One region of the Paenibacillus sp. LC231 genome, then DNA from elsewhere that is predicted to be linked to it. Evidence: riboswitches for the same ligand, from Rfam matches in the RefSeq annotation. Region 1 holds a riboswitch; the other holds the start of a gene.

Region 1 (15,816 bases):
ACGGGGTTACCCTCGTGCTCAAGGGGGCACATACCGTCGTGGCTTCGCCGGACGGGCAAGCCTACATCAACACAACCGGCACCTCCGGCATGGCGACCGGAGGCACCGGGGACGTGCTGACCGGCATCATTGCCAGCCTGCTGGCGCAAGGATATGCCGGTCCGTCTGCAGCCGCGCTTGGCGTGTGGCTGCACGGTCGTGCCGGCGAGCGGGCCGCGCGGCACCGGGGACATCCCGCCTCTGTTATCGCCGGGGATGTCATCGAAGCACTTTGACGCGAAGAGAAAGGCCCTCATCGAAGGGCCTTTTTTTCATGGATGAAAGCTATAGTCGCAGCTTGAATCAGATCACCCAGCACAACGGGGGAACGACCAAGGCAAAGAACGGGGTGGCCAGAGAATTGCTGGAGAACTTATGCTTCCCCCACAAGAAGATGAGCAGTGTTACAGCTCCCGCTGCTGCGCGCAGCCAGAGCTGCTCCGGATTTCCGCCTGTGAATAGGGCGAAGAACAGAAAACCGACCGCTCCGTACACAGCGGCTTGTTTAGCCTTATGCAGGGAAGGCAAGAACGAGAGTATGGCATCTGCCGCAAGGGATGCAGTCAGCGCGTAACCGTATACCCAGTGCTCTTGCGGCAGATAAAGGCCTAACCATTCCGAAGCTCGATCAGCGGCGGGAGGCCACACCCAATCGAGCAGGCTCAGCAGCAGCACAACGATGCCGGCGCTGGCCAGCTTGTTTAATGCATAAAATCCCATGTCCATCCGGCCGGACCGTTTAGGAATTCCCGTGTTCATGGTACACACCCTCTGCTTGTTATTCATAGCTTCTCGAACGTTTAAAGCACCGTTGTTAACTGGTTACCATCTGTCCCCCGTTGACGTGAATAGCCTGACCCGTGACAAAAGAGGAACAGATGGACGACGCCAAGTAAACATAGGCAGGTGCCAGCTCATAGGGTTGTGCCGCCCGCTTCATCGGTGAATCCGTTCCGAACACGGCGACCTCATCGGCTGGGAAGCTGGATGGGATGAGCGGCGTCCAGACCGAGCCGGGAGCGACGGAATTGACGCGGATGCCTTGATCGACGAGCGAAAGGGCAAGGGATCGGGTAAGGGAAACGATGGCGCCTTTAGTAGAAGAATAGTCGATGAGCTCCTTAAATCCTTGATAGGCGGTAATGGAGGCCGTGTTGATGATCGACGACCCGGATTTCATGTGGGGCAGCGCAGCTTGGATCATGAAGAAAAAGGGAAAGATGTTCGTTTGATAGGTATGATGCAGCTGTTCCTCCGTGATGTCCAAGATGCTGCGCTGAACATACTGGACGGCATGGTTGTTTACGAGCACATCCAGCTTGCCGAAGTGGGCTATCGTCTCGTTTACTACGGCTTCGCAGTTCTTTTTATACCGCAGGTCGATCTTCATTAAGAGGCAGCGTCTGCCGAGCGACTCAATCCGCTGCTTCGTCACTTCCGCATCCGAAGTTTCATATAAGTATGGGATGACCAGATCGGCACCTTCCTTGGCAAAAGCAATGGCCGCCGCTTTGCCGATGCCGCTGTCCCCTCCGGTTACAATGGCGATTTTGCCATCCAGTTTACCGCTGCCCTGGTAGGCGGGATCCTCGCTGATCGGACGCGGTATCATGAGGCTTTCAAGACCGGGCTGGCAGTTTTGATGCTGGGGAGGGAACGCGATGGGCTGTTCCTTGCATTCGGTTTTGGAGCCTACGTATGGAATGGGCTGCTGGGGATTCATTTCCTTCCTCCTTTGATATACAGAGTGTTTTCGTTGAACGCCGATGCTTTATCTCTATGCATTCGCCCAGTCGAGGGTGCCGTTTATAAACAGAATAGGAGAAAGGTCGTGCGCAAACGCGCGAAATACCGATTTTTTTACGATTTCTTTCGGGCTACTCAGTAAAAAATCTTCCCCAACTCCGCTGGAGGAGCGAAGTGTAATGGTTGGCAAATCGCCATGATTCAATTGCCGGAGCTGCTGCATTGACAAAAGCGCGGACACATTGATACGATGATACTAATTCTGACAAGTTTGCTCTGATTTATATGGGTTGACGTTCGAGATGACCTTACATAGCGATCTTATGAATGGATGAGATGGCGACACTATAAGATAAGCCGAGGTGAATGATTATGGCGAAAGCTGTTATTATTAACGGGAGTCCTACAGCCGGATCCCGGTTGAATGCGGTTATGGAGTATGCGGAGCAGGCATTGACTGATGCGAATTTCGAGGTTAGCCGGATCGACGTGGCCGCCCTGCCGCCTGAGGATTTGATTCATACCAAGTTTGAGAGTGAGCATATTGTCAAAGCGAACGGGCTTGTGGCCGAGGCCGATGCCGTGATTGTGGCAAGTCCGGTTTATAAAGCTTCGTTTACCGGTGTTCTGAAGACCTTTTTAGACCTGATTCCGCAAAAAGGCTTGGCTGGCAAAATCGTGCTTCCGATGTTTATCGGCGGCAGTCTCGCACATCTACTGGCGATTGATTATTCGCTCAAGCCCGTGCTTTCTTCGATCGGGGCCCGTCATATTCTTGGCGGCGTGTACGCGGTGGACGCCCAGGTGGCACGTACCGAGGATGGCGGATTTGATGTAGCGGACGTGCTTCAGGAACGCTTGACCTCCGCGATGGAGGAATTAATTGAAGAAACCCGTTACCGGACAGAACGCGCATAAGGATGGCATGAGTGGACGGCAGGGATATAATAGCGATAGAGATCATATGGAGGGATACCATTTGCAAAAGCTAGTGTTTTTTGTCGGCGTGGCCGGTACAGGCAAGACAACCGTAGCCAAGAAGCTTGCAGTCCGTATACCGGCTGCATTTCTCGACCGTGATACGGTGGGGGGACGCTTTGTTGAGAAGTTCCTGGAAAGTAACGGATTGGATCCGAATGACCGCGACTCTTCCTTTTATAAAGAGAACCTGCGCGATCTGGAATATGATACGACCAAGGATATTTGCATCGAGAACCTGGGTGCCGGACAAAATGTTTTTATGATTTCTCCGTTTACCGCCGAGCTCAAGAACCGCGAATGGATTGAAGAAGTCATAGCATCGGCAGGGTTAACGAAAAGCGATGTTGACGTGAAGGTCATCGTGGTTGCGCTTAAAGATATGGATTTGCAGAAGGAGCGCATCATTGACAGACAGACCGAGCGGGATCAGTGGAAGCTGGATCATTGGGACGACTTCAAGAAGCGCGTCGATTTCGTGCCGGAAGTGAACTGGGACATTCCGCAGACGTCCATTAAGGTGTTTGATAACAGCGGCGATTTGACGGAAGAGAAGGTTGAGGAGCTCTATCAGTTTATCGTAAGCGAGTAGCATATCAGAATAACACCATTCGATATCGTATAATAAAAATGCGTCATACCAGGTGCCGGCGAGCCCTGTGATGGCGCATTTTTATTGAGTATCGACGAGGCATCAACATCTCGAGACAAAGCCCTCCTGTTATGGCGTGAAAAAGGATGTTCGTATTCACCCTTCAGGGAAATGTCCCATGTTTATACTCGGAAATATCGAGTGATGGTCCTGAATTGGAACCATCGCTGGAATGATATATAGTAGAGTAGTAATTATAGGTTTCACAATCGAGGAGGGAAAGCGCTTGGATAACGCTGCTATGCTTGCCTATCTACGAAGCGTTGTGTTAATGAGGGATCGCATCCCTTCATTTCATGAATATCCTTTTAATTTGCCGGCCGTTGCGGCTTTGGACGGTCTTCATTTTCATCCCAAGGTTACTTATATCGTAGGCGAGAACGGCATGGGCAAATCCACGCTGCTGGAGGCGATTGCCACAGCCCTTGGGTTTAATCCGGAAGGAGGAACGATGAACTTCTCGTTCTCAACCGAGGAGACGCATTCCAAGCTTCATGAATACATACGAACCGTTCGAGGCGTACGCAAACCGCGGGATGGTTTTTTCTTTCGGGCGGAGAGCTATTATAACGTCGCCAGCGAGGTAGATGCATTGGAACGGGAGCGACCGGGACTTTATGATTCCTACGGCGGCAAATCGCTTCACCAGCAGTCGCATGGAGAATCGTTTTTTGCTACCTTTTTGCACCGATTCTGGGGGAATGGCTTGTATATTATGGACGAGCCGGAAGCGGCGTTGTCGCCATTTCGCCAAATGGCGCTGCTCCGACGCATCCATGACCTGGTCCAGGAAGACTCGCAGTTTATTATTTCCACGCATTCGCCAATTGTTATGGCTTATCCCGATTCCATCATCTACAAGCTGACTTCCGAAGGGGTGGAAGAGTCGAGCTTGGAGGAAACGGATCATTATATGATTACAAAGGAATTCGTGAATCGCCGGGAAGCGATGCTGCATGAATTGTTTGCAGACGATGAGGAATAAACGGGAAAGATAAGGACTCGTAAGATCGCATAGATCTTGCGAGTCCTTTTTATATAGGAGCCTGTTATCGTACCGAGCGTTTCGAGTCAGGGGAATGATTAGGAGTTTTCCATCCGTAGATATTTCTGATGTTAAGAATTATGGATATTCGAAATTCTGAAATAAACTTAGAACAATTTAAGTAATTAGTCAGTTACACCTCGATAAATGGGATAAAATAGAATTATAATCATGAAAATGGTGTTTACAAGTTAGAATCATTGAACTAAAATAAGAAGCGAGGTGAAAAACTCTGGAGAACGGAAGAGAAGCAAGCGTCGAGAGACTCATGGACATGTATCGTGAGTTATCGGATAAAATGACGAGCCATCGGGTCGTATCTTTTTTGAGTCACTTGAGAAAGAACGATTTAACGATGAATCAGTATAAGATCTTAAGTTTGATAGAGCAGCAGGGTCCGCTGCTTCCGAATCGGTTGGCTGAGCATATGGAGCTTAAGGCTGCAACGATCACGTATTTAGTGGACGCTCTGGGACAGCGGGGGTTGGTGGTTCGAACGCCAAATCCCAGTGATGGACGCAGCCACTATGTCAATCTTACGGCAGAAGGCCGGCAGCTTGTGCTCGATGCCCGCAGCGAAGGAGATTATGCCGTCATGGAATCCTTCAAGCAGCTGGATGAGGACGAGGCGGATAACCTGTATATTTTACTGCGATTGCTTGGCAAGAAATTATTTCCATAACCAAAGACCAAACTCTTTGAATCCCGCCTCCAGCTCTGTTAACCAGATCCGGGCGGGGTTACTTTGTTTAGGAGGCTTCATGTGAATACACAAGATAAATCTTCATTTTGGCTTATAATGAGCGCTATCTTTTTCGGTAATTTTCTGGCGGTGCTCAGCATTACGACCATCAACGTGGCTTTTCCCGTTGTCATGGAGCAGTTCGATGCCACGCTGAGCACAACTCAATGGCTGATGGCCGGTTATTTGCTGGCAACGGGCATTGTGGCTCCCATCGTAGGTTACATGGGGGACCAGCTCAGTTATAAGAGGCTGTTTGTCCTGGCCTTGTTGGGCTTTACGCTCTCGTCGCTATTATGCGTTGTAGCCTGGAACATCGAGACTTTGATTGCTTTCCGGATAACGCAAGGCGTGTTCGGCGGGATGATTATCCCGATTACGATGACCATCATCTACCAGGTATTCCCACGGGAGCGGCAAGCCTACGCCATGGGACTATGGAGCCTGGCCTCTATGCTGGCACCGGTGATCGGGCCGACACTTGGCGGATGGCTGGTGCAATATTTTGGATGGAAATCGATTTTCATCCTAAATATTCCAATCGGTCTGATCTCGATGGTCATCGTAAGCAAATTCATCCCTTTTTATCGACTGACCGGGAAGAAGAGGTTCGATTTCCTCGGATTCTTGACGGTGGTGGCGGGCAGTTCTCTTTTGCTGCTCTCCTTCAGCCACGGCAACGACTGGGGCTGGGGATCATGGAAGACCCTGTCCCTGCTCATCTCCGGAATTTTACTGCTGCTGTTCTTCATTAAGTGGGAGCTGCGGATTTCATCCCCGTTATTGCAGCTTAAAGTATTCAAATTCCCCCGATTTCGGTACAGCTTGATCCTGAACTGCATCGTGACGATATCGCTGTATACGGGAACCTTGCTGGTGCCGCTCTATTTACAGACCGTGCTGAAGCTGTCTCCGATGGATACCGGACTTATCATGCTGCCGGGCGCGGTTGTCATGGCCGCTGCGTCGCCGATTATCGGCAAATTTTACGATCGGATCGGTCCATTCCGGCTGGTGATCACGGGAGTTCTCATCATTGTGGCCGCCACGCTCGCTTTCAGCGGAATCGGCATCCATACCTCGGTTCTGTACATTTCCTTGCTGCAGCTGGTTCGCTGCCTCGGCATTGCTTTATGCAATATGCCGTTAACGAACGCAGCGATGAGCGCGGTGTCCAGCGAATATTCAGGCCACGCATCGTCCATCACGAACTGGGCGCGCCAAGGGCTCGCTTCGTTATCGATCGGCATATTCAGCGCACTGGTGGTATCCAGAACGTCCTACTACATGGGTGCGGGGGCTTCGACCCAGCGTGCGGCGACAACGATGGGCATTGATGACGTGTTTATGATCGGAACGATGGTGGCTGTTATTGCCATACCTCTTACATTTTTGTTACGGGTCAAAAAGAAAAAAACGGCTCACCCTGTCGCGCTCTGACCGGGCGTTCATCGGCCAAGTGGAGAAGATAATCCTGCGGGCCGTTGAAGCCTGGCGTAAGATAGGGAAACTCGAAAGGTATCAAGCGATTGAATGGGGTATGTTGAGCTGCATCGTTGGCGTCAAGGATAACCTCAAGCATGGGCTAATAGGACGTTAACGGGTAAGAGGGCAGCTGAAGGGCTGCTCTCTTTTTTTGCATTACACCCGTCAATGGATTGCACGAATTATGACAACGCTGTTCTTTTATTGAAATCGCGGTCTGTGGTAGGGTGAAGTATACGAATTACGAATGTGCAGGTGGTAGGAGGAGCTTATGGAATTTATACGGAAGCTGTGGATTTTCGGTTATCAGCAGGCGTTGTCCTGCATATTTCCGGTTATGATCTTCGGTGCGCTGGGACTGACCAAGGTGGTTGAGATTCCCGGCTTGGCGCGGTATGATCTCATCCTTCTCATATGTGTGCTGGCGCAAATCGGGATGCTGGTGAGCAAACTGGAGACATGGGATGAGCTGAAGGTCATCTGCGTCTTTCACGTCATCGGTTTGATGCTGGAGCTGTACAAAGTGCACATGGGCTCGTGGTCTTACCCGGAGGAAGGCTGGAGCAAAATCGGCGGCGTCCCGCTGTACAGCGGCTTTATGTACGCCAGTGTGGCCAGTTATATATGCCAGGCATGGCGCCGAATGCATTTGCGTATAACGGGCTGGCCGCTGCCCGTGCTGACCGTGCTGATCAGCGCAGCGATCTATGCCAACTTCTTTACCCATCACTATGTGTGGGATGCACGCTGGCTTCTCACGGCATTGTTATTCGTGGTGTTCGGCAGAACCATGGTGTATTTTGACGTGGACGGAAAGACGCTGCGGATGCCGCTGGTGCTGTCGTTTCTGCTGATTGGCTTTTTTATCTGGATCGCTGAGAACATTTCTACGTTTCTTGGGGCCTGGACTTATCCGGGTCAGGAGCGCACATGGAGCCTTGTGCATATCGGCAAAATCAGCTCGTGGTTTCTGCTGGTCGTGATCAGTGTCATCATTGTAGCTCAGCTGAAGCATCTGAAGCAGGGCAGAGGACCGTCCCAAGGCAATCCGAAGGGAACGGTTATGTGAGCCCAGTTTAGCGGATTTGACCATTTATGCCTAATCATATATCCTATGGTTAATTAGATGATGGAAAGCTAACGTTGCGACTCGAGCTTAAGGCAGAGACTTTGTATGAACATAGATGTTTGGCAGATGAACCGCGCGAAGCAGAAGGGAGGAGGATTCACATGAAAAAAAGATCATTGGCGTCTTTGGCAAAAGGCATGGGATACTCCACCGCTGTTTTCTTTGATCCGTCCGATGATGGGAGAAGTGTGTCCAAAATCGGATATTCGGGCGATCAAGGATCCTTCCATTCGGTGACCGAATGAGGATGCAGTGGAATTAAACACCACAGGTCGCTTGCTTGTGGTTGCATAGATCGGCATGTACACCACAGGTGCGCTGTGGTGTTTTTTTGTGTTTCTAATGATTCAAACAGAGGAGAGGGATACGTATGTTCATGCAAGGGAAACAGATTTATGTGAAGTCGGTAGAGGAATCGGATGTGGACGCACTTCTGAAGCTCGAGAAGGATAACCGGGATTTTTTCCAGCGGTTCACGGGCTTAAGGGAAGAGAGCTTCTATACCCATCAGGGACAGCTTGAGCGGATCCGAAAGGCCATGGAAGCCAGCAAGGCAGATCAAGGGTATGTCTATGTGATTGGGCTGCGGGACACCGGAGTGATCATCGGGGAGATTATGCTTACCGAAGTGGTGCGGGGGGATCTGCAGAGCTGCTGGATCGGTTATTTTTTGGACCAAGACCATAACGGAAAGGGGTATATGACCGAAGCGGTTCAATTGGTCGTGAGGTTTGCCTTTCAGGAATTGAAGTTTCACCGGATTGATGCGGGCGTGATGCCGCACAACCTGGCCTCGATCCAAGTGCTTTTGAAAGCCGGATTCCATAAAGAAGGGATTGCCCGAAAAAACGTGAAAATCAACGGAACGTGGGAGGACCATCAGACGCTGGCTATTTTGAATGAAGCCGATGAGCAGCAGCCGTCTTCAATTCAGCGGTACAATCCACCTGTTATTGCCCCGCCGATCGGGCCTTATACCCATATAACCAAGGTTCCGAGAGGGAGCGAGCTGCTGGTCTTCTCCGGTCAGGTGGGAACCGACAGCGAGGGGAACCTGCCGGACGATATGAAGCAGCAGGTGGAGAACACCTTGGGGAACATTGAGAGGTTGTTGGCTGCGGAAGCGATGTCGGCGGATCATATCGTCAAAATCAACATTTGGGCGGCTCAGGAGGTCGACTGGGATCATTTCCATCAGGTATGGGAGAAATTCCACGGGGGGAAGGCCCCGGCCATGACGATGGCTTACGTGCCGGCATTGGCGATGCCGTCCATTCAGGTAGAGATCGAGGTATGGGCAGCGAAGGGATAGTATTGTTATACCATAAGTAAGAGCTGTAGACTTGGACTGCGGCCGATCATATGCAGTTACAAAAAAACCTCCGTGGATTCCTGTTAAGGGATCACGGAGGTTTGTGATATGGAGAGGAGCTTATAGATCGTCAAACCCGTTGTCGTCGCCAACTTTGCCGTAGTTTCGGGATTTGGCTTCGAAAAAGTCGGTCTTCGTCGCGTTGAGGGCTTCATCGGAGAAAGGCTTGATCCATGGCATGCAGTTAACGTCCACGCCTTCATAAGCTTTTTCCAGACCCATCATGGTGATACGACGGTTCGCGATGTACTTGATGTAATCGCCCAATTCATTCAGATCGATGCCGCGCACATTGCTGAGTGTGTAGTGAGCCCAGTTGGTCTCAAGCTCAACCGCACGGTCAATGGTGCGGTACAGGTAGTCGATGTTCTCTTTCGTGTTCAGCTCAGGGAAGTCCTTGAGCAGCTGCTTGAACACTTCGGCGAAGAAGTAGCAGTGCTGGTTCTCGTCACGCTGAATATAGGAGATCATCTGGCTGGTTGCCATCATCTTCTGGTCACGAGCCAGGTTGTAGAAGAAGGCAAACGTACTGTAGAAGAAGATGCCTTCCAGGATCAGGTCCGCCACCATGGCTTCGAAGAAGGATTGCGGCGACGGATTGTCACGGAAGTTTTGATAGATGTCCGAAATGAACTGATTGCGCTCTAGCAGAACCGGATCATGCTTCCAGTACTCGAAGATTTCCTTCTGTTCCTGATCCGAAACGATGGAAGAGAGCACATAGGAATAGGATTGGTTGTGAACCACCTCTTGCTGACCGATGATGGCCGAGATGGCTTCGAGCGACGAATCGGTGAAGTAACGCTTCACGTCGCTGACAAACATCGTCTGCATGGAATCCAATACTGCCAGCAGGGAGATGTTGATCTTGAAGGTGCGCTGCTCTTCAGGGTCCAGGCGCGGGAACTGCTGCGCATCCTTGGACATCGGAATCTCGTCCGCGATCCAGTGGTTCAGCAGCAGGACCTTGTACAGCTTGTACATATGAGGCATCCGAATGTCGTTCCAGTTCAGGATCCCGGAGCATTCACCTTCAATAACACGCGTGGAGCGGTTGGGTGCTTCGGTGTTAAAAATCTTTTGCATTTGCATGCCTAATCTCTCTCCTTGTATATCATAATAGGGCGGCGCAGAGGCGAAGCTGAGGGATATTGGTCCAGCATATTCACGGGACGGGTATCGCACCGGGACGGGTATCCATCTCCAGCCGCTTGTTGTCCGCCCTTTGCCTTGAATATATTTTTAAGGTTGCAAAGGGCTCCCAAAGGCGGACGTAAACTCTTCCGATTGGATACCCTTACCCTTGTAGTCTTCTATTTAGAAAGCTTATCCACTTCTGCTGTGCGGGAACACCCGCATGCAGCCGTTCGATGCTTGTTTGCACCGCATGAGAAGCGATTCCCAAAGGGAGAGCGATCCACGCAGGCAGTAACTCAATAAACCGCACGAAAATAGCTCAGTAGTCCCCGCACCACATGAAAAGCGATTCCCAAAGGGAGAGCGATTCACGCAGGTAGTAACTCAAAAAACCGCACGAAGTAACTCATTAGCTTCGCACCACATGAGAAGCGATTCCCGAAGGGAGAGCGATTCACGCAGGCAGTAACTCAAAAACCGCACGAAGTAACTCATTAGCTTCGCACCGCATGAGAAGCGATTCCCAAAGGGAGAGCAATCCACGCAGGCAGTAACTCAACAAAAAGCACGAAGTAACTCATTAGCTTCGCACCACATGAGAAGCGATTCCCAAAGGGAGAGCGATCCACGCAGGCAGTAACTCAAAAAACCGCACGAAGTAACTCATTAGCTTCGCACAATATTCCAGCGTTCCCGTAGGGAGAAAGCGCTCCTAGCCACCAAAGTAACGTAGAAGCGTCTCATTCACACCTTGAACCCCTTACGGGTGTCCAGAGGGCAGCGCCCTTGGGGCCCTCCCTTGGAAGGGAGGGTTTGGGTGGGTTCGAAAAAGGTTAGACTAAACTCTTAGCTTGCGCACGACTCGCACTCTTCTATCGTCAGCGCACGGCTGCGTACATAGTACGTGGACTTGATACCGGCTTTCCAAGCATGCAGGTGCAGCTCCAGGAATTCCGAAGCACGGATATCAGGGCGGACATACAGGTTAAAGCTTTGTGCCTGGTCAACGTGACGCTGACGGGCGGCAGCCATTTTGATGGACCAATGCTGGTCGATTAGGAAAGCCGTTTTATAGTACCAGATCGTTTTTTCGGACAGATCCGGAGCCGGGTTAGCCACTTTATAGGTGGTTTTTTCTTCATAAGAAAGAAGTTCGTACAATGGATCGATGCTCGCCGTGGAACCCGCGATGATCGAGGTGGAACCGTTCGGTGCGATGGCAAACAGCCATGCGTTACGGACACCGTTCGCTTGTACTTCTTGCTGCAATTCGCGCCATTGTTCGGTGGTTACGAACTTGCCTTCATGCTCGCCGTCGGTGTAACCGCGGAACGTGAAGTACTCGCCGCTCTCCCAGTCGGAGCCTTTGAATTTCGGATAATGGCCTTTTTCCTTGGCCAGCTCCATGCTGGATTTAACGAGCAGGTAGTTGATGTGCTCATACAGGTTGTCATTATAGGCAACGGCTTCGTCGGATTCCCAGCGAATGCCTTCCAGCGCCAGCAAGTGGTGCAGACCGAAGGTGCCGAGACCGACCGCACGATATTGACTGTTGGTATATTGCGCTTGCAGAACTTCAATATTGTTAATGTCGATGACGTTATCCAGCATGCGAACCTGGATTGGAACGAGACGCTCCAGCACACCGGCAGGTACAGCACGAGCCAAGTGGATGGAGTTCAGGTTGCAGACAACGAAATCGCCAGGGATTTTGGAAATAACGATCCGGGTTTGTCCATCTTTCGTAACCAGCTCCTCTTGCTCAACGACTGTCGGAGATTGGTTCTGCATGATCTCCGTGCACAGGTTGGAAGAGTAGATCATGCCATGCGCAGAGTTCGGGTTCGCACGGTTGACCGTGTCGCGGTAGAACATGTACGGTGTACCCGTTTCAAGCTGGGATTTCATGATGCGCTTCATAATGTCGATGGCTTGTACCGTAATGCGTGGCAGCAGCGGGTTTGCTACAGCTTCAGCATACTTTTGACGGAATTCGCCTTCGCCTTGTCCTTGATCATAGAAGTCTTCCAGGCCCAGCGGACGGCCGTTCTCGTCTTTCCAGCCCATGATTTTCTTCACTTCGTGCGGACAGAACAAGCTCCACTCTTCACGTGCTTCTACAGCCTCCATGAACAAGTCAGGCAGACATACGCCATGGAACACGTCATGTGCTCTCATACGCTCGTCACCGTTGTTCAGCTTCAGATCCAGGAAGGACAGAATGTCTTTGTGGAACACATCCAGATAAACCGCGATGGCGCCTTTACGGGTTCCCAATTGGTCAACGCTAACAGCGGTGTTGTTCAACTGGCGAATCCAAGGGATAACGCCGGAGCTGGTATTCTTGTGACCGCGGATGTCAGAGCCGCGTGCACGGACTTTACCGAGGTATACCCCGATGCCGCCGCCCATTTTGCTGAGACGGGCGATATCCGTATTGGAATCGAAGATCCCCTCCAGGGAGTCGTCCACGGTATCGATGAAGCAGCTGGAAAGCTGGCCGGCTACCTTTTTGCCTGCATTGGACATTGTCGGCGTAGCCGCCGTCATGTACAGGTTACTCATGGCCCAGTAGGCTTCTTTGACAAGGTCGAGACGCTTGTCGGCAGGCTCGTTATGCATGAGGAACATCGCGATGACCATGTAGCGTTCTTGCGGAAGTTCCATAACGCGACCATCAAAATCGTTTGCCAGGTAACGCTCAGCCAGCGTCAACAGACCGATGTAATCAAACAGCAGATCACGGCTTGGATCGATGCACTCGCCGAGTTCTTCGATTTGTTCTTTGGTATAGCTGGTCAGAAGATCCTCGCGATAGATGCCTTTTTGTACAAGTTCCGTAATGAGCGGATAGAAGGCACCGTATGGTTCTTCCGGGTAGGCTTTGTATCGGCGGTTGGTGGCCGCTTTTTTATATAAAGAGGTCAGAAACGAACGCGCAGCTGCAAACTTCCAATTCGGTTCCTCTTTGGTGACAAGCTCAAGGGCGGACATCGTGAAGGCGTTGCTGATTTCTTCGCCGGTAACTTGCTCGCCGCGCAATTTGGCATTGACGCCGCGAAGCAGGCGTTCTTTATCGAGCATGTCCAATCCTTTCAGAGTCCGATCGGCATAGACAGAGAGGCGAATTTCATCAAAGGCGAGCTGACGGTTGTTCGGTTTAACTACGAGCTGGGGCATGAATAAATTCCTCGCTTTCTTCGGGGGAAATATGAAAAAGGACATCAAAAAAACATTTTCTGAAACCCGCGGGCAGGCTTGAAAATGTCCGTGCGCTGTGATTCGAAAATGACGTTTGCCATAAGCCCATGAACGGGCATGATGTTATGTACAGACGCAAGTTTAACGAACACTTACCTAAAACCCCGTAGGTTGGTGTCTACTGCATATAGGCAGGTCTCCTGACTCGAGCTTCTTCCCTCGGCATTGCCTTTCCCGAGACCTTACTCCGTTTCCTCGGTGGCATATGTCGGATGTGGATGGCTGATAGATTATAAACAGCTTAGAGCCCTTACAGTGGCGGGACCGTGATGGATTTACACCATGCTTCCCTATTAAGCCGGACTGCCTTATAGGTTGATCCGGCACCTATACACACTATATTTGGTTGTTGTTAATCTAATTTAACCCAATATATTGTGTTTGTAAACCATATTCTTAAAATTGAACGCAAAATGAATTATAGCAAACGAGCGGTCATTGTGCCAGTTAAGAAACTGCCAAAAGGCCATAACATTTCCGGAATTGTGACCAAATGCGACCTTTTCTGCGCAGATACCACGTATATTATCGTTTTGACAAAATAGGATATATTCGTATGGACCAAACGAGGAAGGTACATTATATCTTGTGTGAAGCTAAAGGCAGACGGACTTTGATATGGAGGACCAGAATTGTTATGATAACAGTATTCGGAAATTTAGAGCATTCCATATAAATGGGATGGGAACGAGGGAGGTTTTTAAGATGGCAATAGCGGAGGTAACGGTGATTCCAATCGGAACCGCAACAACGAGTTTGAGCTCTTATGTTGCTGAGATGCAGCGTGTATTGAAACAACAGGATGGAATATCCTATGAGCTGACTTCAATGAGCACCATCATTGAGGGAGAGCTTAACATGATCTGGCGGGCGATTGAGGCTTTGCATGAAGCGCCTTTTCTGTCCGGTGCGCAGCGCGTATCGACTTCCGTGAAGATCGACGACCGCAGGGATCAAGTTTCCTCAAGCAAACAGAAGATCCAGTCCGTGCAGGAGAAATTAGGCGGGTAATGCCGCCAGTTTCGGGGGATATTTCCGTAAGAATTGGGCTTGCATTTTGCTGCTGAAGTATTATAATAATTTTTGTTGTTTCGTGAGGAATAACATCGAATCACATGTGCTGGTGTAGCTCAGGGGTAGAGCAACGCACTCGTAATGCGTAGGTCGGGGGTTCAATTCCCTTCACCAGCATCTTTATAAAGTCAATAACGGCGCGGTTTTCTGAGTTTTCGGAATCGCGCCATTTTTGTTGTTTAACCCGTTCTTCTACCATTTTTCTACCCTTTAGTCTGATGAAGACTTTTCCTTTTCACTTTGAAGAACAACCAACAATCGTCTTCCTTCTACATTGTTTGGGTTTAGGCCAACTCAACAGTGACACTTCCCTATGGATGGTTATAGTGTACGTGAATCATCAAAATGAGAAATGGATTGGTGTCATAGTGAACTTGAATTAGGTGAGTGGTGAGGGCGAAAGAAGTTTGCTATAGAAAGCCAGAAAGAAAATGACACGAAAAAAGGAACCTCTGTCTATGCCAGCAGGTTCCTTTTGTCGTCTAGTCGGATTAATCGACTCACATGCTTTATTTCCTCTAATGGAACCCAGACTGGCCCATAAGCACTCCGCATCTCCAAGCGATCTGTACAAGCATCTGGTATGCCTTGTAATACTTCGCCATTGATGAGGTATATCGTCACGATATGCTTCTTCTGAATGGCTATTTTTAGTTCTTTATCCCACATTTGATTGATCACGCACCCATGACTAAAGTAATGAAGTCAGTATATCAAAGTCAGGTAAAATTTACTATGGTTCATTTGAACACGAGTAGATGTTATCTGAAAAAATGGGGATTCCAGACGGTAAGTTAGCAGACGGAGTGATTTATGTACCTCTCCGGGCTGCTGGCGAGGTGCTCGGAGTCAACGTGGCTGGGATAACAAAACTAAAATGAAAGCTAGAGTACTAATAGAATATAAGATCCTGCTGGCTTATTGACAGGCAGTTTTTTGTTATATCTAAGGGTCTCAGCTAAATTTTCCATCAAGTCAAAGTACACCAAAAGTCAAGGAACGGGACTCGCGAAAGGGAACACTGCTGCTGCAAAGTGTGTTGACTCAAAGGACCGATCTTGACCAAGATGGACTCTGAGATTGGTGAAAGGAATGATAAAATCCCGCTCGAATGAGCAGGATTTTATTATATTGCTTCAACGTTCTCTTTAATGAC
Region 2 (15,816 bases), on a different contig from region 1:
GCAAATCAGCACGAGTGCTTTAAGGCATTATGAATCTTGGGGAGTGGTACCCCCTCCTGCCCGGAACGAGAAGGGCTACCGTTTATACACGCAAATGCATATGGCCTACTTCCGTTGTCTGCGCGCCATGTTTCCGGGCTTTGGTTACGCGGTTACTTATGATGTGATTCGCCACATTCAGAAGAGGGAGATGGATGAAGCCCTCTGGCTCGTGAATGGGGAGCAGGTCAAACTGCTGCAGGAAAAAAATATTGCGGATGAAACGCTAGCCTTGCTGGAGAATCCCGAACTTAACATCATCAAGGATAAAAAGCTCAAACCCCATATGACAATCGGCGAGGTCGCCGAACTGACCAACGTGGAATCGTCCGCCATCCGTCACTGGGAGAAGGAAGGCTTGATCACCCCGGATCGAAACCCCGAGAATGGATATCGGCTGTACACCCCGTCGCAAGTCAGGCAGATTTTGCTGATCCGCTCGCTCAGGCGGACCGTATATTACTTGGAGAGCATCAAGGAGATTATTCAAGCCGTGGAGCATCAGAGCATTGAGCAGGCCCAAAAAATGGTCCGCGAAGCGTTGTCCGTCATCCATCAACGGAATCTGCAGCAATACAACGGCATTCATAAATTGATGGAGCTCTGCATGGAGGTAGGCCTGCTGGAGTTCAACGATGCGGCGCTTTTGAAGCCGATTCTAACATTTAACCCGGATCGGGAATGACGGACAGGCATTGACGGCTTTGCGCCATCCCAGGTGACCGGGTAGGGAACGCACTGGCTGCGTTTTTTATGGACATGAACAAGCCCCCATGGATACCATGGAGGCTTATTTGCGCAGATTTATTTGTTCCGGATATTAACCTTGGTTGAGCACGAATTTATCAATGACATGTTTCACGCCGTCTTCGTTATTCCCAAGCGTAACGTAATCGGCAATCGCCTTAAGCGGCTCGATCGCATTGCCCATGGCGACGCCAAGACCGGCGGCTTCCAGCATCTCGTGATCGTTCCAGGAATCGCCGACAGCGATGGTTTCCTTGAGATCGCAGCCGAAATGATCGGCCAGGAAGGTGAGCGCATGTCCCTTCGTGCCTTCCTTATGCATGAACTCCAGAAAATGCGGTTTGGATTTGGTAATGTGCATGTCATCGCCCAGCAGCTCACGGAATACAGGGATCAGTTCATCCAGATAGTCCGGATCGTCAATGATGAGCATTTTCGGGGTCGGTTGCTGAACCATTTTCATAAAATCAGGCTCGATGTAATACGGCGTCCGGTTCAGGGCGCAGTAATCGATCAGCTTCTGATTCTCTTCACGGGCATACAGCTTGTCATCGATGTAGGTTTGCAGATGGAGATTGTGCTCTACGCAGTATTCATACAGCTTCACGGCTGCATCGACGGGTACGAAGCGTTCGTAGAGAACCTTCTCGTCGAGCAGATTTTTAATCAGGGCGCCCTGGTAGGTGATTATGGGAACGTTGAGTCCGGTTTGACGCGCAATAGCTTGAGCGGACGCATAGGCACGCCCGGTTGCCAGTGTCACAACGACACCGTGGGCTACGGCTTGCTCAAGCGCCTGCTGGACGCCGGGGGTTACTTCCTTGTCGTCATTGATCAGGGTATCGTCAATGTCGATGGCCATCAATTTGTAAGTTGTCATGGGTATCTCTCCTTTTGTTTCTGTCTCTGTCTTTAACTCTATTGTACCTTCTGTGGCGCAGACTTCAATTCCGCAATCATCATTCCTGCCAAAATGCATAGACAACCGATGCCGCCGATGAGCGTAAGCCGCTCTCCCGCGAACAGGATTCCGGTCAGCGCGGCGAATACCGGCTCCGTTGCATAGATGATGGCCACTCTGGACGGCGCCGTATATTTTTGACAGACGGTTTGGATCCAGAAGGCGAATGCGCTGGTAGGTCCGATGGATACAGCCAGCGCCCACAGCACGTTCGGCTGGGTCAGCTTCCCTATCAGGTCGGTCACATTGCCGACATGCTCGGTTAGCGCAGATGCCGCTAAGCTCAATATCCCCACGACAGCCATCTGGAGCGCCGCGAGCAGCAAAGAGGGATATCGGCCGGCATAAACGCCCGTGTAACCGATATGGAGCGCAAAACCGATGGCGCAAACGAGCACCAGCAAATCCCCTTTATTCAGGCTCATGCCGGATCCGGTGAAGGTAAGCAGATACAGCCCTGCCACCGCAAGCAAGGCGCTGATCCAGGTGAATTTGGAGATGGAGTGCCTTAGCAGTACATAGGATATGAAAGGGACCAGCACGACGGACAAGCCGGTAATAAAGCCTGTATTGGACGTGGTGGTGTACAGAAGGCCCGCGGTTTGAAAGGCGTACCCTATAAATAAAAAAAGACCCAGCAGGCAAGCATGCAGCAGCATTTTGCCGGATATTAGCTTCCACTGGCTCCGGTAAAAGAGGGTGATGATCCATGCAAGGAGCAGGGCCGCTCCCAGAAAGCGGACCGAATTGAAAGCCATCGGCGGGAGCACGCGGACCGCATGCTGAACGATGAGGAACGTAGATCCCCACATCATGGCCACCAGAAGCAGGCTGAGATCGGCAATTCGTGAGCGATTCACTCGGTAGTCATCCTTTCTTGAAGATGTGAAACTCCTGATGAGATTCCCGTACATTCGTCCCCGGTCGTAACCTTGGGCAAGTGATCAAATTGTATCCCATATCAGAGAATCGGACAACCATTTTTAGGCCTAACCCAAGTGGAAGGGGTAGACAAAAAGAGGATGATTTTGCTATACTAATGAACCGAACGTACATTCTCATGACCCTGGGCTATCGGACGTGAAGGTCGGCAAGCGATCCATCGATCCCTTAGTCAGCATTGAGCTTAGAAAGGAAGATTGTCATCATGATGGGCAGAGCTCATTTGATTATTAGCACAGGGGTCACGTTATCCGTCATGGGCATGAGCGGAGTGCCTGTCACATTGCCGGCTGCCGCAGTGGCTTTGGTTAGCGCGCTGCTTCCCGATATTGACGAGCCCAACTCTCTGCTGGTGCGCAAGGCGATTCCTTCCGGGTTGCTGCGAATCCTGCAGCTGGCCATGATCGGCGCAGCCATCTTTGTTGTCTTCTACGGCAAGGAGTATGCCCCCTGGAACATCGCCCTGGCCGGACTGATCGGGGTGGTTTCGTACCTGCCAAGCCGGACCCTGCGCCATATCGTCATGTTCCTGATCGGTCTCGGACTGATATCCTTCGGGCAGGGCTTCAGCCCATGGAACACGATCGCAGGCAGCGTGCTTATTGCAGGCTCCTTGGTGACCCACCGGGGGTTAACACATACCGTCTATGCCGCTGCCGGATGGACGGGCCTATTGTATTTTGCATCGCAGGGTAAGATCGGCGGGGAAAGCCTATGGTTTGCCGGCGGTTTATCCTACTCCATTCATTTGCTTGCAGATGCATTGACCAATCGCGGAATTCGCCCGCTTCCTCCTTTCAAATGGAGAATTAAACTGAAAATCATGAGCACCGGAAGCAAATGGGGACGTACGGTAGAGAATGCCTGCATTGTGTTAACGCTGGTCCTCGTTTGGTATGTGTTTATGGCCTCCTCTTGATCCGAGGTATACCTGTTTGAAATGAAAAAGCCTCCCACCCTTGTGCAGCATACGGGCGGGAGGCTTATTTAATACGAGCCGGCTCTATTCCTCAAGGAAAATCAAGCCGATCAGATCGTCGAGCTCAAGGTTGCCGAAGTAAAACTTGACGTCGATGCCGGATAACGCGGTGCGCACCGCTGTTTCTTCATACCGTTTGCCGCGGAGCAGGTTCTCGATATCAGCAACATCGCCGACGCCGAAGAAGTCGCCGTAAATCTTGATCTCTCCGATATGTCCTTCACGGATGTCCATTCGGATATCGATAATGCCCACCGGGAACTTCTTGGCATGCTTCACATTGCTTTCAGGGGATAGCCCATAGTTCCAATCCCAGTTCTGGTAGCGTTCCTTCGAGATCTGGTTGATCATCTCCCAGTCCTTCTCTTGAAGGACATATTGCGGTACTTGATCCGGCTCCATCCCGAAAATCGAGCGAAGCAGCTCGGCGCGGAACTGTTCAATCGTCATATCCGAGCCAAGCAGCTCCTTGATGTTGGCCACGCGGCTGCGGACGGATTTGGTGCTCTTGGATTTGAATTTTTCCGGATTGGCATTCAGCGAGGCTTGGACATCATCCAGGTTCAGGTCAAACATGAGCGTGCCGTGGCTGAACATGCGTCCCCGCGTCGAGAACTGCGCGTTCCCCGAAATTTTCTTCTCGCCGACCTGCAGGTCATTCCGGCCGGTCAGCTCGGCGGGCACGCCCATCTTTTGCAAGAAGTCGATAACCGGCTGCGTGAACTTCAGGAAGTTGTGGAAGGACTGTCCGTCATCCTTCGTAATGAAGCTGAAATTCAGGTTGCCGAGATCATGGTATACGGCACCGCCCCCGGACAGCCGGCGCACAACCTGAATGTTGTTGTCACGAACGTATTCCTGGTTGATCTCTTCGATCGTATTCTGATGCTTTCCGATAATAATGGAAGGCTTGTTGATATAAAAGAGAAGGTAGCTCTCGTCCATGGACAAGTGCTTCAAGGCATATTCTTCAATCGCTAGGTTAATGGAAGGATCGTGGATCCCCTGATTATCGATAAATAGCATAGTATCCTCCGTCGTCACAAATCAAAATGTGGTGCTTCCAGACTATTGTAAACCAATTTTAAGACAGAGACAAAGCATTCCATGTTGACGAGGCAGGGACGGTAGCGACATAATGATGGCATTACATAACGGCAGGGCTTGCAAGAGCCAGGACATGGAACAGGAGGAGCCCTTATGAATGACAAAAAACAACCCTTGATCGAGGTGTATGGCCACGGAGGAGACGTGGAGACGGCTGCTGCTGCATTCGGAAGGCAAGCCTCGGCTTTCCTGGATTACAGCGCCAATATTAACCCGCTCGGACCGCCGCAAGGGGTTATTACGGCCTTGCAAGAGGGAATGAGTGCGGTCATTCGTTATCCGGATCCGGGACACCGCAGGTTCAAGAAGCTGCTCGCAGCGGAGTTAGACACCGATCCCAAGCGAATCCTTGTCGGCAACGGGGCGGCAGAGTGCATGGCGCTGTTGTTGATGGGCCTTACGCCAAGGACTGTGGGCGTGGTTGACCCGTGTTTTTCCGAATACCGGGAATTGTCCTTAAAATTTGGTTCGGATATCCGCTCCGTGTGCGGACATCCGGAAAGGGACTGGAGAGCAGACAAGGCGGATGTGATGGAGCTGTTGGCTCGCACGGATCTCGTGTTTTTGGGCCAGCCCAACAATCCGAACGGGGTTCAATACAGCCTGGAGGATATCCGTGAAATAGCGGTATGCGCAGAGCAAGAAGGGACCTGGCTGGTGCTGGATGAAGCCTTCATCGATTTCATTCCGCCGAAGGACAGACAGACCTTGATGCCGGAGCTGCAGGACTATCCGCGGACGATCATTGTCCGGTCAATGACCAAGTTTTATGCGATTCCGGGCCTGCGGCTCGGATACACGGTCGCGCATCCCGACGTGATACGCAAGATGGCAGGCAAACAGGTGACGTGGAGTGTCAATGGAGTGGCGCTGCTTGCGGGAGAGGCTTGTCTTGGCAGCGGCAGGGAATATGAACTGGCTACGCTGCAATTGATTCGCGCAGAGCGCGAGAAGCTGATACGGGGGTTACTAGCGATGGAGCTTGACGTTACGCCGGGGGAGGCCAATTTTTTACTCATGGAGCTTCCGCGGCCATGGAGTGCCGGGAGGTTTCAGTCGGAGATGGGCAGATGCGGCGTGCTTGTCCGAAGCTGCGCCATGTACCCGGGCCTTGGTGAGCGTCATATTCGGCTAGCCGTTAAGGATGCCGGAGCTAATGACAGGCTGCTGGCCATAACCGCGGAGGTCCTTGGAAATCCTTCTGCTGGCGTGACATAGGGATGTCTAGCAGCAGAGCTATATGAAGAACGCTACAGGTACAGTTGGTTCAGATATTTAAGGAGCAGGGAGAGAAAAAAACATGGCAGTACCTTTTCTGAAAGGCAACACGCGTCCGTATAACTCGGACGCATGGCCGGGAGCCACAGTGTCCTTGGAATCGGAGCGGCAGCATCCGCATATCCGGATCTCGCTTCCGGAGCCGGCTGCGTCCATAAGCAGCGCCATATACGGCGGCGGATTCGTGCTATTGGATCATATCGTAAACCGTTATGTGGACAAGCATTACGATTGCAGCGACCCTGTGAACGATATGGTTAACTTTATGGCTGTTCACGGTTATCCGGCTGAATCTACAACTGGATTGATGACAGCGGTGAAACTGAAGTATGCTGCCATCCGGGAAGAGCGGAGTGAACAGTCTTCCATCCTGTGCTGCACCACCGCCGGCGTGGGCAATGCAGCCCGCGCCGGGTCGAGCCGTACGACCTTTGCGGCCTACCAGCCGGGCACGATTAATATCATGCTGATGGTGGACGGGATGATGACGCCGGCTTGCATGGTGAACGCGATGCTGACGGCAACGGAAGCGAAAGCCGCTGCGCTGCATGATCTTGGCGTGAAGGATCATGAGACTGGAGGCGTTGCGACCGGAACGACAACGGACGCGATGGTCCTTGGGGTCAGCGGCAATGCAGCGTATGGCGTTAACCACCATTATGCCGGAACCGCAACCGATCTGGGCGGCATGATCGGCCGTCTTGTCTACGAGAGTGTTACGGAAAGCATTATCACCGAAAGGGAGGACCGGATATGACCGTCGTGTGGGTCATTTGGGCAGCGGTCGTACTGGACCTGCTGATCGGAGATCCGAGATGGCTTCCCCATCCTGTCATCGGCATGGGGAAAGCCATCCGCCGGGTTGAAGGCTGGATACGCCAACGGGCGACTACCGCTCAGAGCCTGAAGCGAGCGGGCATTCTGCTGCCGGTGATCGTGGCCGGCGGCTCCTTCGTACTGGCATGGCTGCTGCTGGAGCTGTGCGGGGCGATTCATCCTTGGCTAGCGTGGGGAGTAGAGATCGTGCTTATTGCGACTACGATTGCCATCAAGGGGCTGCGTGAAGCCGGATTGGAGGTCTACGGCCATCTTCGCTCCGGGAATATCGCGGAGGCCAGGCGCTCGCTCAGCATGGTGGTCGGAAGAGACACCGGTCATCTGGATGAGCCGGAGATCGTGCGGGGAACGGTGGAGACGGTTGCGGAGAATATCGTGGATGCGGTCATCGCTCCGCTGTTTTTTGCCCTGATCGGGGGAGCGCCGCTGGCGATGGCCTACCGGGCCGTGAATACGCTCGACTCCATGGTCGGATATAAAAACGACAAATACCAGCATATCGGCTGGGCATCCGCAAGACTGGACGATATCGCCAATTGGATACCGGCGCGTCTGACGGCAGGACTGTTGGCCATGGTGGCTGCCATGTTGTCGCTGCAATGGAAAAAAGCGATCAAAATGGTCAGAAGAGATGCGCGAAAGCACCCCAGTCCGAACAGCGGCTTCCCGGAATCGGCCGTTGCCGGTGCGCTGGGGGTTCGTCTCGGGGGAGAAAACTCCTATCAAGGCGTGATCTCGTTCCGGGCTTATATGGGGGATCCCGAACGCCCGCTTGAAGCGGAGCATATTCGGGTGACAAACCGTCTGCTGCTGGGCGTATCGGTATTGTTTACGTTGCTGGGTACCCTGGTGCTTGGACTTGTTGCCGCAGCCGGAGGAAGCCTATGGTTATGAGGATCACCCTGCATCTGGTCCGTCACGGCCGCACGTTGTGGAACGAGGAACGCCGTTATCTCGGCCACGAGGATCAGGGAATCCTGGTTGAGGGAAGGGAACAGCTCCTCCCGCTGCGGGATAGGTTTTTTACCAGGCACTTTGTCCGGATCTATTGCAGCGATCTCCTTCGATGCAGACAGACGCTGAATGTTATCCTATCGGACTCCAAAATGGCTGCTATTCCTGATGGTGAAGTTTTGGGCAGGATTATACCGGGAGTGGTGTATGATCCGCGGCTGCGCGAGCTCGATTTCGGAGATTGGGAAGGGAAAACCTACGAGGATTTGAAATCGGATATCTCCTATCGGCACTGGATTGATAACCCCGCAGAAGTTACGCCGCCGAATGGGGAGAGCTGGGAGGCGTTCCGTTCCCGGATTCAGACATTCTTGACCGGAATGTATTTGGATTTAAAGGAACTGTTGCATGTAGAGGAAGATCCGGATACCCTTGTGCAGGCAGAGGCAGAGGCAGAGGCAGAGGCAGAGGCAGAGGCAGAGGCAGAGGCAGAGGCAGAGGCAGAGGCAGAGGCAGAGGCAGAGGCAGAGGCAGAGGCAGAGGCAGAGGCAGAGGCAGAGGCAGAGGCAATGCCAGTTAGTTATGTCCTTAGAGCACAGAGGGCGGAGCTTGATGTGCTTGTGATCACCCATGGGGGCGTCATCCGGCAGATCGCGGCAGCAGCCCTTCCGCATACGGAATTCTGGGAGACGCAGGTGTCGCCGGGGGAGGAGCTCCAGTTGCAATTGACTTGGGATGGAGAACGCTGGCTAGGCGTACGGTTAAGCGATTAAACGAAATCGTATGATATCGGTGCGGAATGGGCGATAACGGGATAAATCCGTATCATAAGGCATTTGAAATGACCGAAACTTTCGGTTGTAAGAGGGAGGTTTATCGCCTATAATCTTGGGCAGAGAAACCATGCTTGGCCTAACATACATAAATTCATATTATTTGCGAGGGTCCCGGACAGAGGGCATTTATTGTCATCTGCCGGGTTAATAGGGAAGCCGGTGCAAGTCCGGCACGGTCCCGCCACTGTGAAGCAGGGACTTCTCCATATGCCACTGAGCCAAAAGCGCTTGGGAAGGCGGAGAAGTCGTTACAGCCTGCAAGTCAGGAGACCTGCCCTCGGCGAATGAATGACGGTCCTTCGAGGAGAGGATTACGTTTGCCGGACCCATGCAGCATGTGTGGGCGGAAGTTTAAGGCGCTATCTGTGAACGGTGGTCCAGATGTCCTTATGTTAAAACGTAATCCCTGATTCCTTGTTTACGAGGAGTCAGGGATTTTTGCTTCTTTGGAGTATGACGATTGATGTTTTTTTCTCCCGGTAAGGATCGGTCGAAGGAATGTAAACTCGCAGCGCCAGGTTCTCAATTATGTATAGGGGGATTTCAAGAGATGAAAGCATTGAACAAAACATGGTCCGTACTTCTGGTAGCCATACTGATGGCTCTGGCCTTGATCGGCTGTGGAGGCGAAGAAGCGGCGCCGAAGGATACAACGCCGCCGGCACAGCAGGAAGAGCAGAATAACGAAGCGCCTGCGGATTCGGGCGAAGAGCTTAAAACGACGTATCCGCTGACCGTTAAGGATTCAACCGGGGTTGAAATGACGTTTGAGAAGGCTCCGGTCAAAATTGCATCCCTGACACCGTCCGAGACGGAAAAACTGTTCGCTTTGGGCCTGGATGAGGAAATTGTGGGCGTGTCCGATAATGACGATTACCCGGAAGCGGCCAAATCCAAGCCGAAATTGGGCGGGTTCCAAGTAAATGAAGAGGCTATTATTGCAGCCGATGCCGATGTGGTATTCGCCGCTTCGATGAATGCCGAGAATGCCGAGAAATTGCGTGAGCTTGGCGTGACCCTGTTCGTCAATGATCCGAAAACCATTGATGCCGTGATGGAGAACATCGAACTGATCGGGCAAATTACGGACCGTCAAGCGGAGGCGAAAGCGGTCGTGGATCAGATGAAGCAGGAATTGACTACCGTTACGGATGCCGTAAAATCCGTGAAGGATGAAGACAAGAAAAAAGTGTATGTGGAATTCTCTCCAGGATGGACCGTCGGCAAGGGCGAGTTTATGGATGAGATCATCACCTTAGCTGGCGGCGTTAACGCAGCCGGCGAAGCGGAAGGCTGGTTCGAAATCAGCGAGGAGAATATTATCGCTGCAAACCCCGACGTCATTCTGTACACGGACGATGTCGTTGACGAAGCAACCAAGAAAACATTGGATCAGCTGATTAAGGAGCGCGGCGGCTGGGATCAGATCGAAGCCATCAAGAACGATCAGGTCATATCCGTGGATGCGAATCTGTTAAGCCGTCCGGGTCCCCGTGTAACGCAAGGGTTGATTGAAGTGGCGAAGGCCGTTTATCCGGAACTGATGAATCCATGAGTAAAAAACTTGCAGGATTCGGTGCGGCCGGCATCATCCTATTACTGTTAACCTTGGTTGTCAGTCTCGGAATCGGCTCCGTGCACCTGCCTGTGAGAGAGATTGGGGCGATGCTGCTGCACCGGCTGCCGGGAATCGGCGATTCCATCGTTCCGGGCTGGGAAGCTTCATCCGAGCAAATCTTAATGAAGGTGAGATTGCCGCGCATATTGCTGGGGATGCTCGTAGGAGCCTCCCTGGCCGTCGCCGGAGCCGCCTTTCAAGGGGTATTGCGCAATCCGCTGGCGGATCCGTTTACGCTCGGTGTATCCTCGGGTGCTGCGCTTGGCGCAGCATCCCTGATTTTTTTCGGGATGGAATACTCCTTTGCCGGAGGTTACACGCTCCCGCTTGTAGCGTTTCTGACCGGAGCAGGGACCTTATGGGTCGTTCTGCTGCTGGCGAGGGATCAAGGAAAGCTGCCGATCCACGGGCTCATTCTGTCCGGCGTGGTGATGCAGTCGTTTCTGGGCGCCGTCGTTTCCTTCCTGACGGTCATGTCCAAAGATACGGTGAACCAGATCCTGTACTGGACGATGGGGAGCCTCAGCATGCGTGGATGGTCGTATACGGCCATCCTTTTCCCGTATTTTATCGCAGGTTTTATATACTTATGGAGCAGGTCGCGAGCGCTTAATATTTTATCGCTGGGGGAACGGCAGGCCGCCCATATGGGCTTGAATGTGGATCGGCTGAAGACCAGTGTGCTCATCGTTGCTACCCTGCTCGCCGCCGCAGCCGTGTCGGTTTCCGGCGTGATTGGATTCGTGGGACTTGTGGTACCGCATATGATCCGGCTGATCACCGGCTCTGATTACCGCGTCATTGTTCCACTGTCGGCTCTGGGCGGCGCGGTGTTCATGGTCTGGTGCGATACGGCGGCACGGTCCGTGCTGGCACCAACGGAAATACCGCTGGGTGTAGTTACGGCATTCATAGGCGCTCCGTTCTTTGCGTATTTGCTATACCGGAACAAAAAAAGGCGCAGGGAGGGTTTATCATGATTACAGCTCAAGGGCTTGGCAAAGCCTATGGCAAGGTGCCGATTCTTGAAGGTGTGGACCTTCATATTGCCGAAGGGGAATGGTGGGGGATCATCGGTCCGAACGGAAGCGGTAAATCCACCCTCATGCAGCTGTTATCCGGTGTGGAGAGTCCCACGACAGGAAGCGTGACCCTTCGGGGCAAGGAGCTTGGACGCTATGCCCGAAAGGCGCTGGCACGGATCGTGGCGGTGCTTCAGCAGGAAGGGCTTGACCCTACCGATTTTACGGTCCGGGAAGTGCTGGAGATGGGGAGATTCCCCTTTCTAAACTGGCTTGGTCGTGAAGATAAGGATGCAGCACCGCTCATTGAGGCCGTTATCCGAAAGCTGGATCTGAACGGTCTGGAGGAACGGCGGCTTACCGAGTTAAGCGGGGGCCAGCGTCAGCGTGTCGCGCTTGGTAAGGTGATGGTCCAGGAACCCTCGCTGCTGATGCTGGATGAACCGACGACTTATCTGGATATCCGCTATCAGCTTCAGTTTATGGATATGGTGGCGCAGTGGCGGAGCTCGTCCGGAATTACCGTGATCAGCGTACTGCATGATCTGAACCTGGCAGCCCAGTTTTGCGATAAGCTGCTGGTCCTTGATCAGGGAAAGATCGCGGGGGTTGGCAAGCCGAAAGAAGTTTTGACAGCGGCGTATATACGCCAAATCTTCCGGGTGGAGCCCTCGATTGTGGCCCATCCCGAGAATGGCGCTCCGCAGGTGCTGTTAACGGCAAATAGCACGTGGTCCTGACCGATGCTGCCGCATGTTCCGGGCGGGGATGCAATATTTAGGAACAAGATATGAGGAGGTCGTTTCATTGACGGATACCAACGTGAATCGTTTAAATCGTTACATTGCTAACATAAAACCGCTGAGTGTCGAGGTGCAGAACGAAACAGCCGCTTATTTGGATACGCTGACGAAGCCTCCGGGCAGTCTGGGCAAGCTGGAGTCGCTAGCGATCCAATTAGCGGGCATTACAGGGAATATGAAACCGTCGTTCACCAAAAAATCCGTCGTTGTCATGGCTGGTGATCATGGAGTCTGTGAAGAAGGAATCAGCGCCTTTCCGGCTGAGGTAACGCCCCAGATGGTCATGAACTTCCTGAATGGAGGGGCGGCTGTGAATGTGCTGGCCCGTCAGGCGGGGGCAGACGTTCATTGTGTGGACATCGGGGTCGCGATCGAGTTGAACCATGAGAAGCTGATGTCGCGGAACGTTGGCAGAGGAACCGCCAATATGGCCAAAGGGCCTGCGATGACAAAGGAAGCGGCACTGCAGTCCATTGTAGCCGGTGCAGAGGTAGCTGCCGAATTGGTATCTCGAGGAACGCAAATGTTCGTGACCGGAGAGATGGGCATTGGGAACACGACACCGAGTGCGGCGATCTTCTCCGTTTTGTCCGGCTATCAGCCTTCTGAAGTCGTGGGGAGGGGAACCGGCGTAACGGATGAACGGCTGCTGCATAAGATTCGAGTGGTGGAACAGGCTATACAAGTTAATAGACCTCATGCCGATGATCCCCTCGACGTGCTCGCCAAAGTTGGAGGATATGAAATCGGCGGGTTGGCTGGACTGATCTTGGGTGCGGCTGCTCACGGTTGTCCTGTTATCATCGACGGCTTCATATCCAGTGCGGCGGCGTTGGTTGCCAAATGCATCTGCCCGGACGCTCTCTCCTATATGATTGCCTCTCATGTTTCGCATGAGCAGGCGCATGTTCTTCTGCTGAAAGAGCTCGGACTCCAGCCGATGCTGCAAATGGACATGCGTCTTGGCGAGGGGACGGGCGGGGTGCTGTGCCTTCATCTGGTCGAGGCGGCGTGCAGGATCGTGAACGAGATGGCCACGTTTGAGAGCGCTGGAATCAGCGGAGGGGCCGTATGAGCCATCGTGGAAGCGTGTTGGTAACAGGCGGGGCCAGAAGCGGAAAGAGCTCATTCGCGGAGAAGCTGTGCATGAAGCGATCGGAGTCGGGAACGTACGTGGCGACTGCGCAAGCCTACGACGAAGAGATGAGGGAACGGATCCGGATTCATCAAGACCGCAGGCAGGATTCAGCCTATCGTTGGGAGACGGTGGAGGAGCCTGTTGCACTGCCCGAATTGCTGGAAACGCTCGGCCAGTCCGCCTCGGATGCCCCTGCTGTGGTAGTGGATTGCCTGACGCTGTGGCTTACGAACGTGCTGCTGCAAGCTGAGCCTGAAGGAAGTGCTGCAATGGAAGAACGGTTAGGACTTCAAATCGGCAGACTCGCAAGAGCGGTCCAGGGTTACCCGGGCATGGTCATTTTGGTAACCAATGAAGTGGGGTCGGGTATTGTTCCGGAATATCCGCTAGGCCGAATATATCGCGACTGGGCAGGGATCATGAATCAGAGGCTGGCTCAGATATGCGATGAAGTATTTTTGGTGACTGCGGGAATTCCGATGGAAATCAAGAGCAGGGAGTATCTCATATGAGCAAGATGATCGAAGCGGCTGCGGCCGCTTTTCAATTTCTATCGAGGCTGCCGGTGCGGAGAGAAATTCCTTTTACTCCGGAAGTGCAGCAACGGAGCGTCGTTTTTTATCCTTTGGTAGGGGCGGTCATAGGCTTTATCGTTGCCGGATTGGGACTGGGTTTAAGCTATGTGCTGCCCTCCCTTCCTGCTGCGGTCATCCTGCTGGTTGTATGGGTGGCGCTGACCGGAGGCCTTCATCTCGATGGCTGGATGGACAGCGCGGATGCGCTGCTCAGCCATCGGTCGCGTGAACGGATGCTTGAAATCATGAAGGATAGCCGTGTGGGTGCGATGGGCGTCATGGCGTGTATGCTGCTGCTCCTTCTGAAGGCTTCCTTGATCATGTCTGTATGGGATTTGTCAGCCGGGGCATGGAAACAAGAGGCATGGCTGCTGGTGCTGGCTCCGGTTTGGAGCCGCTGGTTTATGGTCCATGCGATGTATCGCTGGCCGATGGCACGGGGAAGTGAGGGGCTTGCCGCTCTATTTCACGGATTGACGGCCGGAAGGAGATCGCTGGCGGGCGTAATGGCTGCTCTCTTAACGCTAGTTAATGTAGGTTTCCTATGGATCACGGCAGGCGAGACTAATCTTTGGACGATTGCAGTCGGAGGAATCCTTGTCATTCCGTTCATAGCCTGGGCAGCTGGAAGTTTAACGGCTGAACGGATGAGCCGAAGACTTGGAGGACTGACGGGGGATACATATGGAGCGCTCAATGAACTGATTGAAACGGTTTTGTTAATATTTGTGGTTCTCCTTTTGAAGTTTACATGATATGATAGTAGGGTGATATCAGTGGTAATCCGATAAACATAGTCGACATAATCCGCATCGATGGGAAACTAACGATTTTGACAGGAATTTTCTCAATCGGGTAATGATATGTTTAGAGTGGGCTGTAATGGATATGAATACATACTAGCGCACTTATGACATGAGGATGGAGCACATATATCCTTATTTAAAGAATGGGAGGAATCATTAGGATGGAAACGCTTTGGGTTATCATCAATGTCCTTGTTCTGATTCTGCTGGTCGGTATTCTGTACTGGATGCAGAGAAAGCATATCTCGTTTACCAAACGCGTGTTTGCCGGACTCGGACTGGGTGTGTTGTTCGGAGTGGCACTGCAGCTCATCTACACTTCGACCTCCGATGTGGTGGTGAAATCCACCGATTGGTTTAATTTGATAGGATACGGCTACGTCAGGCTGCTGCAAATGATGGTCATTCCGCTGATCATGGTGTCAATCATATCGGCTATCATGAAGCTGAAGGGCGGAAAGAATCTGGGCAAAATGAGCGGACTTATCATCACGGTGCTGCTTCTGACGACAGCCGTAGCCGCTGCAGTCGGGATTACAACCGCGCTGGCGTTCGATTTGTCCGCCGTCAATATCCAAGGCGGTGCTGCGGAGGAGCAGCAGGGTGCACTGCTGCAAGAACGGCTCGGGGATGTTGAGGGCCGTACGCTCCCGCAGCAGATCCTGGATTTCATTCCGAGCAATCCGTTTGCCGACATGACGGGGGCACGAAGAACTTCGACGATTGCGGTCGTTATTTTCTCGGCATTCATCGGGATCGCGGTTCTCGGGTTAGACCGAAAAAACAAGGAGCAGGCGGAAACGTTCCGCAATATGATTTCTGCGGTGTATGGCGTGGTCATGCGCATCGTGACGCTGGTGCTTCGTCTGACCCCTTACGGGATTCTGGCGCTTATGGCCAAAACGATTGCCACGACCGACCTTGCGGTCATCATGAATTTGATCGATTTCGTCCTTGCTTCGTACGTGGCCTTGATCGCCATGTTCATTATCCATCTGGTACTGCTGGCGATATTCGGGTTCAACCCGCTTAAATATGTGAAAAAGGTATTCCCGACGCTGACCTTCGCCTTTACGTCGCGTTCCAGCGCGGCTACGATTCCGCTTAACGTGCAGACCCAGAACAAAAAGCTGGGTGTCTCGGAAGGCATCGCGAATCTCTCGGCATCGTTTGG

Evidence for each region. Region 1 has a riboswitch for cobalamin ahead of AK95_RS22470 (ribonucleoside-diphosphate reductase subunit alpha). Riboswitches for the same ligand answer to the same signal wherever they lie in the genome.
Region 2: another riboswitch for cobalamin. It lies ahead of AK95_RS25035 (ABC transporter substrate-binding protein); the one in region 1 lies ahead of AK95_RS22470 (ribonucleoside-diphosphate reductase subunit alpha).

What each region holds. Positions count from the first base shown of each region.
Region 1 is NZ_JFOM01000037.1:288,610-304,425, reverse strand. It holds partial or broken gene AK95_RS22525 (NAD(P)H-hydrate dehydratase) at 1-275, shown strand, start outside; gene AK95_RS22520 (hypothetical protein) at 343-798, opposite strand; gene AK95_RS22515 (SDR family oxidoreductase) at 854-1,762, opposite strand; gene ssuE (NADPH-dependent FMN reductase) at 2,158-2,703, shown strand; gene AK95_RS22505 (P-loop nucleotide/nucleoside kinase family protein) at 2,765-3,355, shown strand; gene AK95_RS22500 (AAA family ATPase) at 3,642-4,400, shown strand; gene AK95_RS22495 (MarR family winged helix-turn-helix transcriptional regulator) at 4,735-5,142, shown strand; gene AK95_RS22490 (MDR family MFS transporter) at 5,224-6,642, shown strand; gene AK95_RS22485 (DUF817 domain-containing protein) at 6,959-7,756, shown strand; gene AK95_RS34290 (hypothetical protein) at 7,918-8,061, shown strand; gene AK95_RS22480 (GNAT family N-acetyltransferase) at 8,187-9,128, shown strand; gene AK95_RS22475 (ribonucleotide-diphosphate reductase subunit beta) at 9,249-10,280, opposite strand; gene AK95_RS22470 (ribonucleoside-diphosphate reductase subunit alpha) at 11,172-13,505, opposite strand; cobalamin riboswitch at 13,700-13,932, opposite strand; gene AK95_RS22465 (MTH1187 family thiamine-binding protein) at 14,292-14,597, shown strand; tRNA gene AK95_RS22460 (tRNA-Thr) at 14,706-14,777, shown strand; gene AK95_RS22450 (WGxxGxxG family protein) at 15,809-15,816, opposite strand, start outside.
Region 2 is NZ_JFOM01000044.1:291,030-306,845, forward strand. It holds gene AK95_RS24990 (TioE family transcriptional regulator) at 1-724, shown strand, start outside; gene AK95_RS24995 (Cof-type HAD-IIB family hydrolase) at 860-1,666, opposite strand; gene AK95_RS25000 (DMT family transporter) at 1,705-2,607, opposite strand; gene AK95_RS25005 (metal-dependent hydrolase) at 2,895-3,608, shown strand; gene lplA (lipoate--protein ligase) at 3,693-4,694, opposite strand; gene AK95_RS25015 (pyridoxal phosphate-dependent aminotransferase) at 4,869-5,993, shown strand; gene AK95_RS25020 (adenosylcobinamide amidohydrolase) at 6,076-6,810, shown strand; gene cbiB (adenosylcobinamide-phosphate synthase CbiB) at 6,807-7,784, shown strand; gene AK95_RS25030 (histidine phosphatase family protein) at 7,775-8,617, shown strand; cobalamin riboswitch at 8,770-8,973, shown strand; gene AK95_RS25035 (ABC transporter substrate-binding protein) at 9,231-10,235, shown strand; gene AK95_RS25040 (FecCD family ABC transporter permease) at 10,232-11,278, shown strand; gene AK95_RS25045 (ABC transporter ATP-binding protein) at 11,275-12,060, shown strand; gene cobT (nicotinate-nucleotide--dimethylbenzimidazole phosphoribosyltransferase) at 12,128-13,198, shown strand; gene cobU (bifunctional adenosylcobinamide kinase/adenosylcobinamide-phosphate guanylyltransferase) at 13,195-13,773, shown strand; gene cobS (adenosylcobinamide-GDP ribazoletransferase) at 13,770-14,591, shown strand; gene AK95_RS25065 (L-cystine transporter) at 14,804-15,816, shown strand, end outside.